4 regions of the Priestia sp. D3YE.R1 genome follow, and region 1 is predicted to be linked to each of the others. Evidence: riboswitches for the same ligand, from Rfam matches in the RefSeq annotation. Region 1 holds a riboswitch; each other region holds the start of a gene.
The links. Region 1 has a riboswitch for S-adenosylmethionine ahead of ACOZIR_RS15755 (bifunctional homocysteine S-methyltransferase/methylenetetrahydrofolate reductase). Riboswitches for the same ligand answer to the same signal wherever they lie in the genome.
Positions count from the first base shown of each region.

Region 1 (3,786 bases):
TAATACATAGCATCCATACAAAAGCTAGTCCAATATAGCCAAATATTGGATACAGAAGCCCAAGAAGCTGGGCATATCCGAATTGTCCAATAATAAAGCAAGCCAAGATAATAAACGCAAAAGCTTGTTTATCATTCAAGGGAAGAAATGACTGAAGCTGCTTAGCGATTCCAAATACATTTCCAATCAATGTAGTAAAAATCTCGCCTAACACAACTACCGTAAATAAAACATTCACCCACGCTGAGATATTTTTAACAACGGCACTCATCGGAATATCAAGTTGAAATGAATAAGGCAAATTGGAAAGGGCAAGATGAGTAGAAACAAGCATAAACGTAAGTACGCATCCTCCTATTACGGCCCCTTTTTTAATCACGCTCCTATCTTTCACGGAACTTCCTAATGGAACCAAAACGGCCTGAGCCAAAGCTAGATTTAGGGAAATGTATAAAAAGGGACTAACCGCCCACTTCCACTGTGTGACGAGCGTTAAATCCGGCTTCGTTTGAATCAGTGAGAAATAGCTGATATTTGGCACAAAAATGATAAAAGCAAATGAAAGCATCATCGGGACAACAAGAGAATTAACCATTAAAATACCGTTAATTCCCCTTGCGATAAATATATAAGTTAAAACAATTGTAAAAATCATCCCAACAGGAGGCCACAGCCCGAACTGTTCTTTTCCTATTGCCCCCGTACTCGCTAGCATGACTGAAGTTACTCCAAATAAAATGACAATCATTACACCGTTTACAACTTTTCCAAGCACATCACCAAATAAATATGTATTAAGCTGCTGATAAGAAGAAGCCCCAATTGCGTGCGAAAGCAGCATCATTTTCGAACCTAGCCAAATAAAAAACAAGCCGCTGACCAAAATTCCAACCATTCCAAGTTCCCCGTACTGTGTAAAAAATTGAACGATTTCCTTGCCTGTTGCAAAACCGGCTCCTACAACGGTGCCTACATACGTAGCAGCAACCTGCAGCGTGAGTTTCCACCTTTTCATGCCCATCACCCTTCTACCCTTCATAGTTCACTATATGTAGAAGCGATAAAAAAAAGACGAGCCTTTTTACGTATAAATCGACGCATCTCCCAGCGCTGGTGCCTTTTCGTTTATTTTTTATTTTTCATTTTCTTTTTGTATTTCTCACAAAAAACTCCTTAACCCCTAACATAACAGTCATTTTCAAACAAAATATACGGATATTTTCCCTTTAGCTTTTAAATTTTCCTCAATATTTGCTGGAAATTCACAATTTACTGTTGTATAATTTCTAAAAATCAGATAAATTATTAAATAAGTATTCTTTCTATTTAAAAAAATATGTTTCAATTATATACAATTGATTCTTATCATGAGAGGTGGAGGGACTGGCCCTTTGAAACCTCAGCAACCAGTCGTTAGAGACATGGTGCTAAATCCAGCAAGCAATTTATTGCTTGGAAGATAAGAAGGCGAAAAAAGTCTTCTTCTTAAGAAGACTTTTTCTATTTTATCGGCATATTGCATAAAACGAATCACTCGTGAAATAGAAGCGGAACAATTTAAGGAGGTTTTGACATGGGGTTACTTGAAGATTTAAAGTCTAAAATTTTAATTGGGGATGGTGCCACTGGTACCCTCCTTTACTCACACGGTATTGACAGCTGCTTTGAAGAACTAAACATCACCAAACCAGAAGAGGTTTCTCGTATTCACAGAGCCTATGTAGAAGCTGGTGCAAACGTTATTCAAACAAATACGTACGCTGCTAATTATCAAAAACTTGCCCGTTATGGATTAGAAGATTCAGTCAAAGATATCAATGTTGCTGGTGTAAAATTAGCGAAACAAGCTGCAAAAGATCAGGCTTACGTAGTTGGTACACTCGGCGGAATTCGTTCTTTCCAAAAAAACGCTATTAGTTTAGAAGAGGTTAAGCGAAGCATTCGTGAACAAATGTTTTGGCTTTTAAATGAAGGCGTGGATGGCCTTTTATTTGAAACATACTATGATTTTGAAGAATTAAAGACCGTTCTTACCCTGGCGAGAAAAGAAACGGATAAGCCTATTATTACCCACGTTTCCCTGCATGATATCGGCGTACTGCAAGATGGCCGTCCTTTAGCAGATGCATTAAAAGAATTAGAAGAGTTAGGAGCAGATGTTGTCGGACTTAACTGCCGTTTAGGTCCTTATCATATGATTCAGTCTCTTGAAGAAGTACCGCTTCCCGATCGTGCTTTCTTATCTGCTTACCCTAACGCCAGCCTTCCGGCGTATGTGGAAGGAAAGCTGGAATATGAAACGAATGAAGACTACTTTGTAGAAAGCGCGCGTTTATTCCGCGAACAAGGGGTTCGCTTAATTGGAGGATGCTGCGGTACAACACCAGCTCACGTACGCGCAATGTCGTCTGCTTTAAAAGACCTGCCTCCGATTACAAGCAAAGTCGTTAAAATGAGACCAGCCGTTACGGTTCAAGAGCGTGAGCAGCAGGATAAACCTCATATGCACGAAATTGTGAAGAAACGCCGCTCGGTTATCGTTGAGCTAGATCCTCCTAAACAGCTTGGTCCGACGAAATTTTTAGAAGGCGCAAAAGCACTTGATAAAGTCGGAGTAGATGCTATTACATTAGCTGATAATTCTCTAGCCTCACCTCGCATCAGCAACTTAGCAATGGCAACACTGATGCAGCAAGAAACAAAAGCACGACCGCTTATTCATATTACCTGTCGCGACCGAAATTTAATTGGACTTCAGTCTCATTTAATGGGACTTCATACGTTAGGAATGAATCAAGTGCTTGCAATTACCGGTGATCCGTCAAAAGTTGGCGATTTCCCTGGCGCCACTTCGGTCTACGATTTATCTTCATTTGACTTGATTAGTTTAATTGCTCAGTTTAATGAAGGACTATCTTATTCCGGCAAACCGCTTGGTCAAAAAACCAATTTTTCCATTGCAGCTGCCTTTAACCCAAACGTGCGTCACTTAGACCGAGCCGTTCAGCGTTTGGAAAAGAAAATCGACTGCGGGGCTCACTATTTCATTACTCAACCTCTCTATTCAACTAAGCAAATTGAAGAGGTATATGAAGCAACCAAACATTTAACAACACCGGTATACATCGGGATCATGCCGTTAACAAGCGCAAGAAATGCTCGATTTATTCACCATGAAGTACCTGGAATTAAATTATCAGAAGATATTCTAGAACGCATGGACGCAACGGGAAATGACCGGATTCGCGGCGAAGTCGAAGGCCTTGCGATTGCAAAAAACTTAATTGATACAGCATATGAGTTATTTGACGGTATTTACTTAATTACGCCGTTTATGCGCTATGAAATGACCGAAATTCTAACACGCTATATTCATGACAAGCAACTCGTTACATCAGAAAGGAAGATATAAATGAGCTCACTTATCGAACAACAACTAAAGAAGCGAATACTCGTCATCGATGGAGCAATGGGAACGATGATTCAAGATGCTGATTTAACCGCTGAAGATTTTGGCGGCGAAGAATATGAAGGCTGTAACGAATATTTGACCCGTACAGCGCCTCATGTGATTCAGCGCATTCATGAAGAGTACTTTGCAGCAGGTGCTGACATCATTGAAACCAATACGTTTGGCTCAACATCTACCGTACTTGATGAATACGATTTAGGCCACTTGGCGTATGAATTGAATATCGAAGCTGTGAAGCTTGCTTGTGCAGCCCGCGATAAATATTCAACTCCCGAATGGCCTAGGTTCGTAGCTGGAGCTATCGGTCCTACCAC
Region 1 covers NZ_JBLTHW010000002.1:703,624-707,409, reverse strand. The annotation lists gene ACOZIR_RS15760 (amino acid/polyamine transporter II) at 1-1,015, opposite strand, end outside; SAM riboswitch class I at 1,360-1,466, shown strand; gene ACOZIR_RS15755 (bifunctional homocysteine S-methyltransferase/methylenetetrahydrofolate reductase) at 1,574-3,412, shown strand; gene metH (methionine synthase) at 3,413-3,786, shown strand, end outside.

Region 2 (3,786 bases), on a different contig from region 1:
TGGGTTATTGTGGGAGACGGCCCTTTAAAGGAACAGATGCAGCAGCAAGCATCTGAGCATATGACATTTACAGGCTTTCTTGAAGGTAAGCAACTTGCTCATATCTACTCGTCATCTGATTTGTTTGTTTTTCCTTCAGAAACAGAAACCTTCGGAAATGTCGTACTGGAGTCTCTTGCTTCTGGAACTCCTGTAGTGGCAGCAAATGCAGGAGGAGTTAAACAGATGGTTCAGCACGGGCGAAACGGCTACCTTTGCAAACCTCACTCCTTAGAAGAATTCAGTTCGGCTATTACAGGTTTACTCGATGATTTGCACCAGCGGCTTCACTTTGGCCATGCAGCGAGACACTATGCTCTTACTCAATCATGGGACGCCATTTTTCAGCATTTGCTTTCAGAATATGAAGATGTCGTAGAAAAATCTGCTGAAGGCATTCAATGGGCATAAAAAAAATCTCCGTTTTCACGGAGATTTTTTTATTATTTAGCTAAAGCTTGAGTTTTTAATGCTTCAGCTTTGTCTGTGAACTCCCAAGGAAGCTCCACATCTGTACGGCCAAAGTGACCGTAAGCTGCTGTTTGCTTATAAATTGGGCGACGTAAATCAAGCATTTTAATGATGCCTGCTGGACGTAGGTCAAAGTTTTTGCGTACTACATCTACTAGTACTTCTTCAGAAACTTTTCCTGTACCGAATGTATCAATTGAAATAGATACTGGCTGTGCAACACCAATTGCATATGCTAGTTGTACTTCACATTTATCAGCAAGATCAGCTGCTACAATGTTTTTCGCAACATAACGAGCTGCATAAGCTGCTGAACGGTCTACTTTTGTTGCGTCCTTACCAGAGAATGCACCGCCGCCGTGACGAGCATATCCGCCGTAAGTATCAACGATAATTTTACGACCAGTTAAACCAGCATCTCCTTGAGGGCCGCCGATTACGAAACGTCCTGTTGGGTTAATGAAATACTTTGTATTTTCATCAATTAACTCATTTGGAACAACTGGATTAATAACATATTCTTTTAAGTTACGTTGAATTTGCTCTAACGTTACTTCTGGGTGATGCTGAGTTGAAATAACAATTGTATCGATGCGAACAGGTTTGTTGTTTTCATCATATTCAACTGTTACTTGTGTTTTACCATCTGGGCGAAGGTAAGGAAGAATTTCTTCTTTACGTACTTCTGTTAGACGGCGAGCAAGTTTATGAGCTAATGAAATTGGAAGAGGCATTAATTCTTTTGTTTCGTTACATGCATAACCAAACATTAACCCTTGGTCTCCAGCTCCGATTGCTTCGATTTCTTCATCGGACATTTGACCTTCACGTGCTTCTAACGCTTGGTCTACACCAGCAGCGATATCAGCTGACTGCTCGTCGATAGATGTTAATACTGCACAAGTTTCAGCATCAAATCCGTATTTTGCACGAGTATAGCCAATTCCTTTAATTGTTTCACGAACTGTTTTAGGAATATCCACGTAAGTAGAAGTTGTAATTTCACCGCTTACTAAAACTAAACCAGTTGTTACGCTTGTTTCACAAGCAACACGAGCATTTGGATCCTTTGCTAGGATAGCATCAAGAATTGAGTCAGAAATTTGGTCACAAATTTTATCGGGATGTCCCTCTGTAACAGATTCTGACGTGAACAGACGACGTTGTGTTGACATCAGTTTTCCTCCTTATAAATACGATACATTGTGATACGGTACTCATTCCCTTATTTTCATTACACGTTAAAAAATATAAAAAAACCTTTCCTTGTATCGAGGAAAGGTATCAAATTCTACATAAGCCTTTCACTCTTATCGATCAAGGTTGTGCCCTTGCATCAGGTTAGCACCTTATCGTCTACACAAAAAAATGACGATGGTTGCTGGGTTTCACAGGGCCTGTCCCTCCACCAGCTCGGGATAAGAGAGTATCCGTTCAAGGACATATAATACATGAAAAAGCGCTTCACTGTCAACAACATTCAAATGGAAATCATCTCTTTATGTTTGAAGCTGTTTTAATGTAACATACTCAAATTTAAAAATAGTATACCTTATTAAGAATGAAAACGAAGTTTGGTTAACAAGACAGATTTTTAAAAAGGCTTTCATTTAAAATACCTTCACTTTTTTCGCTTCTAGCACATATACATGTGTCTAAAATAGGTATAACGTACATTTTTTTATAATACACAAACATTTTTAGTTAAATAGTATAGAATAATTAAATAAATGTGTTATACTAATTATAAATTTCAAACATTAATGAATAAATAATAGCTAAAAAAGGAAGGTAGTGCACATGAGTACTGTTGATATGTCTATCGAATTAAATGGTTTGCTTCAATTAAAAACAACAAAACACCAATTATCTGTTCCACAACTTGTTGAAAAAATTCTAGCTCGACGCGAAGGAACGCTGACTTCTACAGGTGCTGTGTCAGTCGAAACCGGAAAATATACAGGTCGCTCTCCTTTGGATAAATTTATTGTAAGCGATGCTGTATCTTCAAAAACGGTTGAATGGGGACCGGTCAATCAGCCAATTTCTGCTCAGCGATTCGATGCGCTATACAAAAAAGTCTTAACCCACTTAAAGAAGCAGGATGAACTTTTTGTTTTTAATGGATATGCTGGAGCTGATAAAAAGTATCAGTTACCAATTCAAGTAGTTAATGAATTTGCATGGCACAACCTATTCGCTCAGCAGTTATTCATTCGCCCTTCAGCTGAACAAAAAACAAATGATGATGTGAAGCCGTTTACAATTGTAGCAGCTCCAACGTTCAAAGCTGATCCTGAAACAGACGGGACGAATTCTGAAACCTTCATTATTCTTTCATTAGAGCGACGGATTGTGCTAATTGGAGGAACTGAATACGCTGGTGAAATGAAAAAATCTATTTTCTCAGTGATGAACTTCTTGCTTCCCCAAAACAATATTCTATCCATGCACTGTTCTGCTAACGTAGGAGAAGAAGGTGACGTTGCATTATTCTTTGGTTTATCTGGAACGGGTAAAACAACGCTTTCTGCTGATGCAAACCGTCGTTTAATCGGAGATGACGAGCACGGTTGGTCAAGCTCTGGTGTATTTAATATTGAAGGAGGCTGCTACGCGAAGTGCATTCAGCTTTCCGAAGAAAAAGAACCGCAAATTTTTAATGCAATTCGCTTCGGCGCCGTACTGGAAAATGTAGTGTTAAATCAAAATACGAAAGTAGCAGATTACAATGATAATAGTTTAACAGAAAATACTCGTGCCGCTTATTCAATTGACTCTATTGATAATACGGTATTGCCAAGCGTTGCTGGGCACCCTACAGCTATTGTCTTTTTAACTGCTGATGCCTTCGGCGTCTTGCCTCCAATCAGCAAGCTTACAAAAGAACAAGCGATGTACCATTTTCTGAGCGGATACACTAGTAAGTTAGCTGGAACAGAACGCGGCGTAACATCGCCACAGGCCACTTTCTCTACATGCTTTGGTGAGCCTTTCTTACCTCTTGCTCCAACAACTTATGCAGAAATGCTAGGAAAGAAAATCGATGAACATAACGTGAATGTCTACCTTGTAAACACTGGATGGACCGGCGGTGAATACGGCGTGGGTGAACGAATGAAGTTAAGTTACACTCGAGCTATGGTTCAAGCAGCTCTTGAAGGAGAACTAGCTAATACCGAAACAGTAACAGATGCTATTTTTGGTTTATCAATTCCAACTCATGTTCCGGGAGTTCCTGATGAAGTGCTTCAGCCTTCTAAAGCATGGAACGAT
Region 2 covers NZ_JBLTHW010000001.1:37,515-41,300, reverse strand. The annotation lists gene ACOZIR_RS00250 (glycosyltransferase family 4 protein) at 1-450, shown strand, start outside; gene metK (methionine adenosyltransferase) at 483-1,685, opposite strand; SAM riboswitch class I at 1,818-1,935, opposite strand; gene pckA (phosphoenolpyruvate carboxykinase (ATP)) at 2,311-3,786, shown strand, end outside.
Region 2: another riboswitch for S-adenosylmethionine. It lies ahead of metK (methionine adenosyltransferase); the one in region 1 lies ahead of ACOZIR_RS15755 (bifunctional homocysteine S-methyltransferase/methylenetetrahydrofolate reductase).

Region 3 (3,786 bases), on a different contig from region 1:
TAAACAAACTAAAGGAGTGTCTTTTTATGTTTGAAAAACAAAAAATGGACGTTACAGATCGCGTTACAGCTAAATTTCATGACGGCGGTATGAAATTATATGTTGATAAGCAGCCAATTGGTGAAGTTAGTTACGGAACAAGCGGCAATGAATACCGCTTTGAAGAAGGATATTCGCAAGAAAATAATAAGTTCTACCAATATACGGACGTACAAAAAAAAGGTGAAACGCAAAAATATACAGACTGCGACGAAGAAGCAGGATGGTGCTAAACAGTGGCAACTGCCGCTGTTTTTCTTGTTTTATGGAAACAATATGGCCTGAGCTGCCTTTAAAAACAGTTCTTTCTTGCAAATTTCTTTTAAAAAACAGGTGAACTGTGATACATTAACGAATATTGTATAGCATAAAGAAATGATGTTACTATACAACTGACGATTATGGGTGATGAAAATGGGGCTAATTGGAATTGAAAAAGTAATTATTGTCGAAGGAAAATCAGATAAAAAACGTATTCAAGATATCATTCGAGAACCAATTGAGATTATTTGTACAAACGGTACGATTAGTTTATCAAAGCTGGATGAAATTATTGACTGTACGTTTAATAAAGAGGTATACATACTCGTTGACTCTGATGATTCAGGGAATAAGCTAAGAAAACAATTTAAACGAGAGCTTCCGGAAGCAGAGCATCTATATATTGATAAAATGTACCGAGAAGTTGCTGCCGCCCCTAGACATCACATAGCAACAGTATTACTGAGTGCCAATATCGATGTTAATGCAGAATTTTTAACATAAAAGGAATGAGCAACATGCAAGAATGGAGCGAAAAACAGCTTGATGATCAGTTGAAAGAAGGAGAAAGAGCGTTTATCTTTTTCCATACGCCTTTTTGCGGAACATGTCAGCTGGCAAAAAAAATGTTAACCGTGGCAGAAGCGATGCTGCCGGATGTAACCATCGGAATGAGCAATTTAAATTATATGCCTTCAAAGGCAGAATTATTTTCAATTGAAAGCGTACCTTGTTTGATCGAAGTGAAAAATGGTGAAATGGTAAAAAAACTCTACGCTTTTCATTCCATCGAGCACATACTCGAGGAGCTTCGATAATCAAACGTTTGTTTAAAATGAAAAAATGGAAAGAGAGCGAACCGTTGGGGTTGTTGAGTTCTTGGGATATTATCCCAAGAGCAAAATCTGTTGACAGCCTATCTGACACATGCTAAAATCACACTCATGAATGTTCATAAATGAATGAATATTTCCCAAAAACAAAATAATTGTTGCGAACTCTTATCAAGAGAGGTGGAGGGACTGAGCCCTGTGAAACCCGGCAACCGTCAGACTAACTGAAATGGTGCCAATTCCTGCAAAGCTATGCGCTTTGAAAGATGAGAGAAAGGATTAAATATCGAGCCTTTCTGTCATGCGCAGAGAGGCTTTTTTAATGGGGAAAATTGTTTTACGGCTTTTTCATCCTATAGGGCAACCTAACATAATTAAGTTTTTATTAAAGAAGGTGAAGAAATATGATTACATTAACAGACGTTACAAAAATTTATCAGGCTAAAAGCGGTCAAGTAACAGCTGTTGATAATGTGAATCTAACCGTTAACCAAGGTGAAATTTACGGAATTATTGGTTATAGCGGAGCGGGGAAAAGTTCTTTGATTCGCTTGCTAAACGGATTAGAAACACCAACGACAGGAACGGTCGAAGTAGCAGGTAATGATATTGGAAAAATTAAAGGCGGAAAACTCAGAAAAGCTAGACAAGAAATTAGTATGGTATTTCAACACTTTAATATTTTATGGTCGCGTACGGTGAGAGAAAATATTGCTTTTCCGTTAGAAATAGCAGGGATTTCAAAAGAAAAAAGAATGAAACGAGTAGACGAACTCATTAAGCTAGTTGGACTTGAAGGTCGTGAAAATGCTTATCCATCTCAGCTTAGCGGTGGACAAAAGCAGCGTGTTGGTATTGCTCGAGCGCTAGCGAATAATCCAAAAGTATTGCTTTGTGATGAAGCCACATCAGCGCTTGATCCTCAAACGACAGATTCTATTTTAGATCTGTTAGTAGATATTAATGAGAAGCTAGGGTTAACCATTGTATTAATTACTCATGAAATGCACGTCATTCGTAAAATTTGTCATCGAGTAGCTGTTATGGAAAATGGGGCAGTAGTAGAAGAAGGACAAGTGCTAGAAGTATTCAGAAAACCTAAGCAGCCGATTACAAAACGATTTGTTCAACAGATTTCTGAACCAGAGGAAACGTTTGAAACGATTGAACAAGTGAAAGAGCTGTATCCAAGCGGGCAAATTATTCAGCTGACGTTTGTTGGCGGAAAAGCAGAGCAACCGCTCATTACAACGATTTTAAAACAGTTTGATGTAACGATTAATATTTTACAAGGAAAGATTTCTCATACGCAAACAGGTTCATACGGAACGTTGTTCGTTCATTTAGACGGAGAATTAACAGAAGTTAAAAAAGTCATTGCATACATTCATGAGCAGCAGGTAGAAGTGGAGGTAATGATAAATGCTTGAGAAACTATTTCCAAACGTTATTTTAGACGATTTTATTCAAGCGACAAATGAAACACTATATATGACGGCTATTTCAGTTGTAGCCACATTTGTTCTAGGTATTTTATTGGGCTTGCTTTTATTTTTAACGTCCAAAGGACAGCTTTGGCAAAACAAACCTTTATATGCCATTGTGTCAGCGGTTGTAAATATCTTTCGTTCCATTCCATTCATTATTTTAATTGTTTTACTGATTCCATTTACCAAAGCATTGGTAGGAAGTATTCTAGGTGCTAATGCAGCGTTACCTGCTTTAATTGTTGGAGCAGCACCATTTTATGCGCGTCTTGTAGAAATTGGTTTGCGCGAAATTGATAAAGGTGTGATTGAAGCTGCTAAATCAATGGGAGCAACAACAAGCACCATTATTTTTAAAGTGCTGTTACCTGAATCGCTGCCAGCTTTAATTTCCGGTTTGACGGTAACAACGATTGCATTAGTCGGCTATACGGCAATGGCGGGTGTGATTGGAGCCGGAGGTCTTGGAAACCTTGCATATTTAGAAGGATTCCAGCGCAGTCATAATGACGTAACGCTAGCCGCTACAATCTTAATTTTGATTATTGTATTTATTATCCAACTTATTGGAGATGCGATTACTGCAAAAATTGATAAAAGATAAAGGGAGGATTATTTATTATGAAAAAATGGCTTTCGGCTTTAGCATTAACATCTGCACTAGTAGTAGGATTAGCTGCGTGTGGATCTAACAATGGATCAGAAGATGAAAAGAAAATTGTCGTGGGTGCATCTAATACGCCTCATGCTGAAATTTTAGAACAAGCAAAACCGATTTTAGAAAAACAAGGAATTGACTTAGAAATTAAAAAATTCCAAGATTATATCTTACCGAACACAGCTCTTGCAAACAATGAAATTGATGCAAACTACTTCCAGCACGTTCCTTATATGAATTCAGTGTTAAAAGATCACAAGGGTGAAAAAGGGTATGATTTCGTAAGTGCCGGTGCCATTCACATTGAACCAATTGGTATCTACTCTAAAAAATACAAAAGCTTAAAAGATCTTCCGAAAAACGGTACAGTTATTATGCGTGATGCGGTAGCAGAGCAAGGACGTATTTTATCGATTTTTGAAAAAGCTGGCGTGATTAAATTAAAGCCAGGCGTAAAGAAAATAGATGCACAAATTAAAGATATTGTAGAAAACCCTAAAAATTTAAA
Region 3 covers NZ_JBLTHW010000004.1:234,816-238,601, forward strand. The annotation lists gene ACOZIR_RS22850 (YusG family protein) at 27-272, shown strand; gene ACOZIR_RS22855 (toprim domain-containing protein) at 454-804, shown strand; gene ACOZIR_RS22860 (thioredoxin family protein) at 819-1,118, shown strand; SAM riboswitch class I at 1,299-1,406, shown strand; gene ACOZIR_RS22865 (methionine ABC transporter ATP-binding protein) at 1,538-2,563, shown strand; gene ACOZIR_RS22870 (methionine ABC transporter permease) at 2,556-3,224, shown strand; gene ACOZIR_RS22875 (MetQ/NlpA family ABC transporter substrate-binding protein) at 3,242-3,786, shown strand, end outside.
Region 3: another riboswitch for S-adenosylmethionine. It lies ahead of ACOZIR_RS22865 (methionine ABC transporter ATP-binding protein); the one in region 1 lies ahead of ACOZIR_RS15755 (bifunctional homocysteine S-methyltransferase/methylenetetrahydrofolate reductase).

Region 4 (3,786 bases), on a different contig from region 1:
ATTCCCCATGTCCAAATCGCACCGAATGTTGCAATGCTTGTTACCCACGTAAATACTTTGGCAGGCACAATGTAGTTTAACGCTACTCCCACTAATAAAGCACCCGCTGATGCTAAAACAGCTTTTCCCGGTACGCCGCCTTTTGTCAGCTGGCTGTATCCTTTTGGCGCTTCTCCGTGCTCTGCTAAGTTAAACAGCATACGGCCTGTACTAAAAATACCGCTGTTACAAGAAGAAAGAGCTGCTGTTAGCACGACAAAGTTAATAATACCAGCCGCCGCTGGAATCCCGATTTTTTCAAATGTTAATACAAACGGGCTTCCCTGTGAACCGATTTCTTGCCAAGGATAAATCGACATAATGACAAATAATGCACCCACGTAGAAAATAAGAATACGCCAAAAGACAGAATCAATCGCTCTTGCTAGAGATTTTTCCGGATTTTTCACTTCTCCCGCGGTAACACCGATCATTTCAATTCCTAAATACGCAAACATGACCATTTGCAGCGACAGCAAAATGCCTTTGAATCCGTGCGGGAACAGTCCGCCGTTGTCCCACAAGTTTTTAATACCAGTCGCAACGCCGCCGTTGCCGATTCCGAACACAATCATTAATAATCCAACGGCAATCATTAATACAATCGCTAAAATTTTAATAAGTGCAAACCAAAATTCCAGTTCGCCATATGCCTTAACAGCTAAGAAGTTAACTGTTGTCATAATGACAAGCGCCGATAACGCCCAAATCCAGTTTGGTACATCTGGATACCAATACCCCATATAAATACCAACGGCTGTAATTTCAGCCATACATGTTACAACCCATAAAAACCAGTAATTCCAACCTGTTAAATAACCAGCAAGCGGCCCTAAATAGTCGCGCGCGTACTTACTGAATGAACCTGCAACAGGTTTTTGAATCGCCATTTCTCCAAGTGCTCTCATAATAAAAAACATAATCATTCCGCTAAATCCATACGCCAACAATATTCCCGGTCCTGCTAATTTAATAGCAGATGCAGATCCAAGAAACAGCCCTACCCCTATGGCTGCTCCTAAGGACATCAGCGTCACATGTCTTTCTTCTAACCCGCGTTTCAATTCTTTCCCCTGAGTTTTCCCCTGCATAAACGTCTCCCCTTTTTCCAATCTGTCAAAACGAGATGAATACAGCCTTTTTTGTTAGCGCTTTCATATAAGTCTGTGCTAAAAGTCAGCTAGGCTATATATTTGTATTCTATCACCTTTCTCTCACTTTTCTTTTGTCGAAAAATAAAAAAATTATCGTATCATTTTGTTTAAATACACAATTAGATGTAGACACTGGTTTTTTACTATGTATTTATTATTGCACCTAAGTAATAGCATTTTAAAAAAATAGAAAAACGCCGACTCAACTCCGTCAGCGCATCGTTCATTTTATGCTTTTTATAAAAACTAGCATTTATCTCGCGGGTTCAAAAGTTTTACAGCCAGGTTCTTCCGTTTCAGAAACATGGTGACTACTTTCAGGACTCACAACGTAAATGGACTCTGCACTGCATTTGTTTCCAGTTTTCCAATACACGCACTCATTTACTTCACATAATACACCTTGAGCCACTGTCATCCCTCCTTTTCTTGTCTTATCTCTTTTTTACCCGAAATATAATGCTTCTAACATTTACATGCAAAAAAACCGCTTGTTTATCAAGCGGATCTTTTTATTGCATATGTTCAACATACTGTTTTTTAGCTAGATATAACTCGCGACTCAGCGTAATCCGTCGTTCTCGCAGGTGCCTTAATTTAGCCTGAAATCGTTCATTAGTTGGCTCTTCTTGAATTAAGCGATACGTAAAAGAAATATCTTCATTTAACTGTTTAAAATCTTCCCATATTTCTTGAACGAGTGCGGATTGTTTGTCTTCAAATGAGCGATTTTGCTTCGTTTTTAGCGCAGCTAAAATTTCCTGTTGCCACGTTTCGTCTTTTATTTCTTTTGCTAACAAGTATAGATCTAAATAATCATCAATGCTTAACGCCGTTTGTCTATTGTTCAATGTCATCACCTTTTCTATACGAAATGTTTCTTCCTAAGAAGAGGATTTCACCATAGAAAAAGATTCCTCTTCTTATCTGTCAAAGCTAGGCTATGCTGGAATTAGCACCATTCAATAATTGTGGTTGCTGAGGCTTCAAAGGGCCAGTCCCTCCACCTCTCTAGATAAGAATATTTCGTTTTTAAATTATTTCTGACTATTCTAATATGTTTTGTAGGTTACGTCAATAGCTTTTCAATAAAAAGAAAAAAGAAGTAAAATATGGTATGCTGTCATAAAGGATGGTGAGCACATGAAACGATATATGTTATCTGCTTTTTTGGGAAGCTTGCTGTTGCTTCTCAGCATTGCCTTTTCATCTACTTTCCATATTGCAATTGTCAAAACAACCGGAAGCATTGGAGGAATTATTTTAGCAGCAGCGGCTTTGATTATGAACGCGCTTGAAGATCCTCCCGCCTCAGATCATACAGGTGGAGGAGCTGTTGAAGTACTAGATAAAGGCGCCGTTTGGGCTACTTATTTACTTTTACTTTCATTACCAAACCTCATCGCATGTATAACATCTTATGTTTTATGGACTCGCTGACATTCACCAACGTTACGAACGTTTTACCACCTGCAGGCTCATTGATATTTGTTTATCTACAAATCCAAGTTCGCGATACACATGCTGTACAAAATTCCCAGCATGAACGCTGAGCCTGATTTCAGGGTATCCTTTGATAGACAATTCATCAATCGCTTTTTGCATTAACGGCTTGGCTAGACCCCGCCCGCGGTATTCTGATACAACATATAACTCGTAGATAAAGCCAATTTCTTCTTTTGAAAAGAAGTCGGCAGATGGTCCCGCAAGAACCCAGCCTGCGAGTTTATTTTCTTGTCTAGATACTAAATAATAACATCCTTTTTTAAGAGCATTATCAATTAGTTCATTTACGCGTTCAGTTGACGGTTGAAACTGATGCGTTGTTCCTTCAAACAGCGCATCAGCAGATTTTGTCCGAATTTCCTGTATTTCTTCTTCAGTAGCTTTTACAATCATCACGATCTCTCCTTTCGTGTTCGTTTTCCACATGCAGAGATAAATTCCTGCAAAAAAAGTCTTCGCCTAAGCGAAGACTTTTATTTAAATTCAAAATGTTCTTGATGATTGCCTTGTTCATCCGTCCAGTTAATCATGATGTCTAAGCCTGCCGCTTTTCCAGGAACAGCAAAATTCGCATAGCGAAAACGCTGACCGCTTTTGCTTAAGTTAGATCTTTCAATAGGAGAAAACAAGCTGTATTTCGTCTTATTTTTTCCTTCGTGACGAAAAGCTTGAACCTGCACGCGTTCTACGTCTTTTCCAATGTTTTCAACGGTTAACCCATATGTATGATAGACGTTATTTTTCCACTTTAGCTGATTATCTCCCGTCATACTTGCTTTTGCCAGTTCAACCGACCATTGTTCAGATGATTTCTTCATTGGAAGCTTTTCCATCGAAAGAGCGCTAACATGAATAGTTGCAAAAGCAAGCCAAACAAAACAAAAAGTGCTGACTGTATAAAATAGTCTTTTCATAGATATTGATCTCCTTAGCAATTTTAGTAGTAGCATCTCCTATTGCCCTAAAAATTATGATATACGTTTTAACACAAAAAGCCCCCCATTCAGGAGAAGCTTCTTAATTAATGCATCAGCAAATCTTTTTGTTTGTCTAATGAGTGTTTCGTATATAAATCTCTTTCAACCGT
Region 4 covers NZ_JBLTHW010000001.1:914,657-918,442, reverse strand. The annotation lists gene alaP (alanine permease AlaP) at 1-1,130, opposite strand, end outside; gene ACOZIR_RS04715 (DUF1540 domain-containing protein) at 1,447-1,605, opposite strand; gene ACOZIR_RS04710 (hypothetical protein) at 1,706-2,050, opposite strand; SAM riboswitch class I at 2,114-2,215, opposite strand; gene ACOZIR_RS04705 (hypothetical protein) at 2,337-2,633, shown strand; gene ACOZIR_RS04700 (GNAT family N-acetyltransferase) at 2,646-3,092, opposite strand; gene ACOZIR_RS04695 (hypothetical protein) at 3,173-3,613, opposite strand; gene ACOZIR_RS04690 (glycosyltransferase family 2 protein) at 3,721-3,786, opposite strand, start outside.
Region 4: another riboswitch for S-adenosylmethionine. It lies ahead of ACOZIR_RS04710 (hypothetical protein); the one in region 1 lies ahead of ACOZIR_RS15755 (bifunctional homocysteine S-methyltransferase/methylenetetrahydrofolate reductase).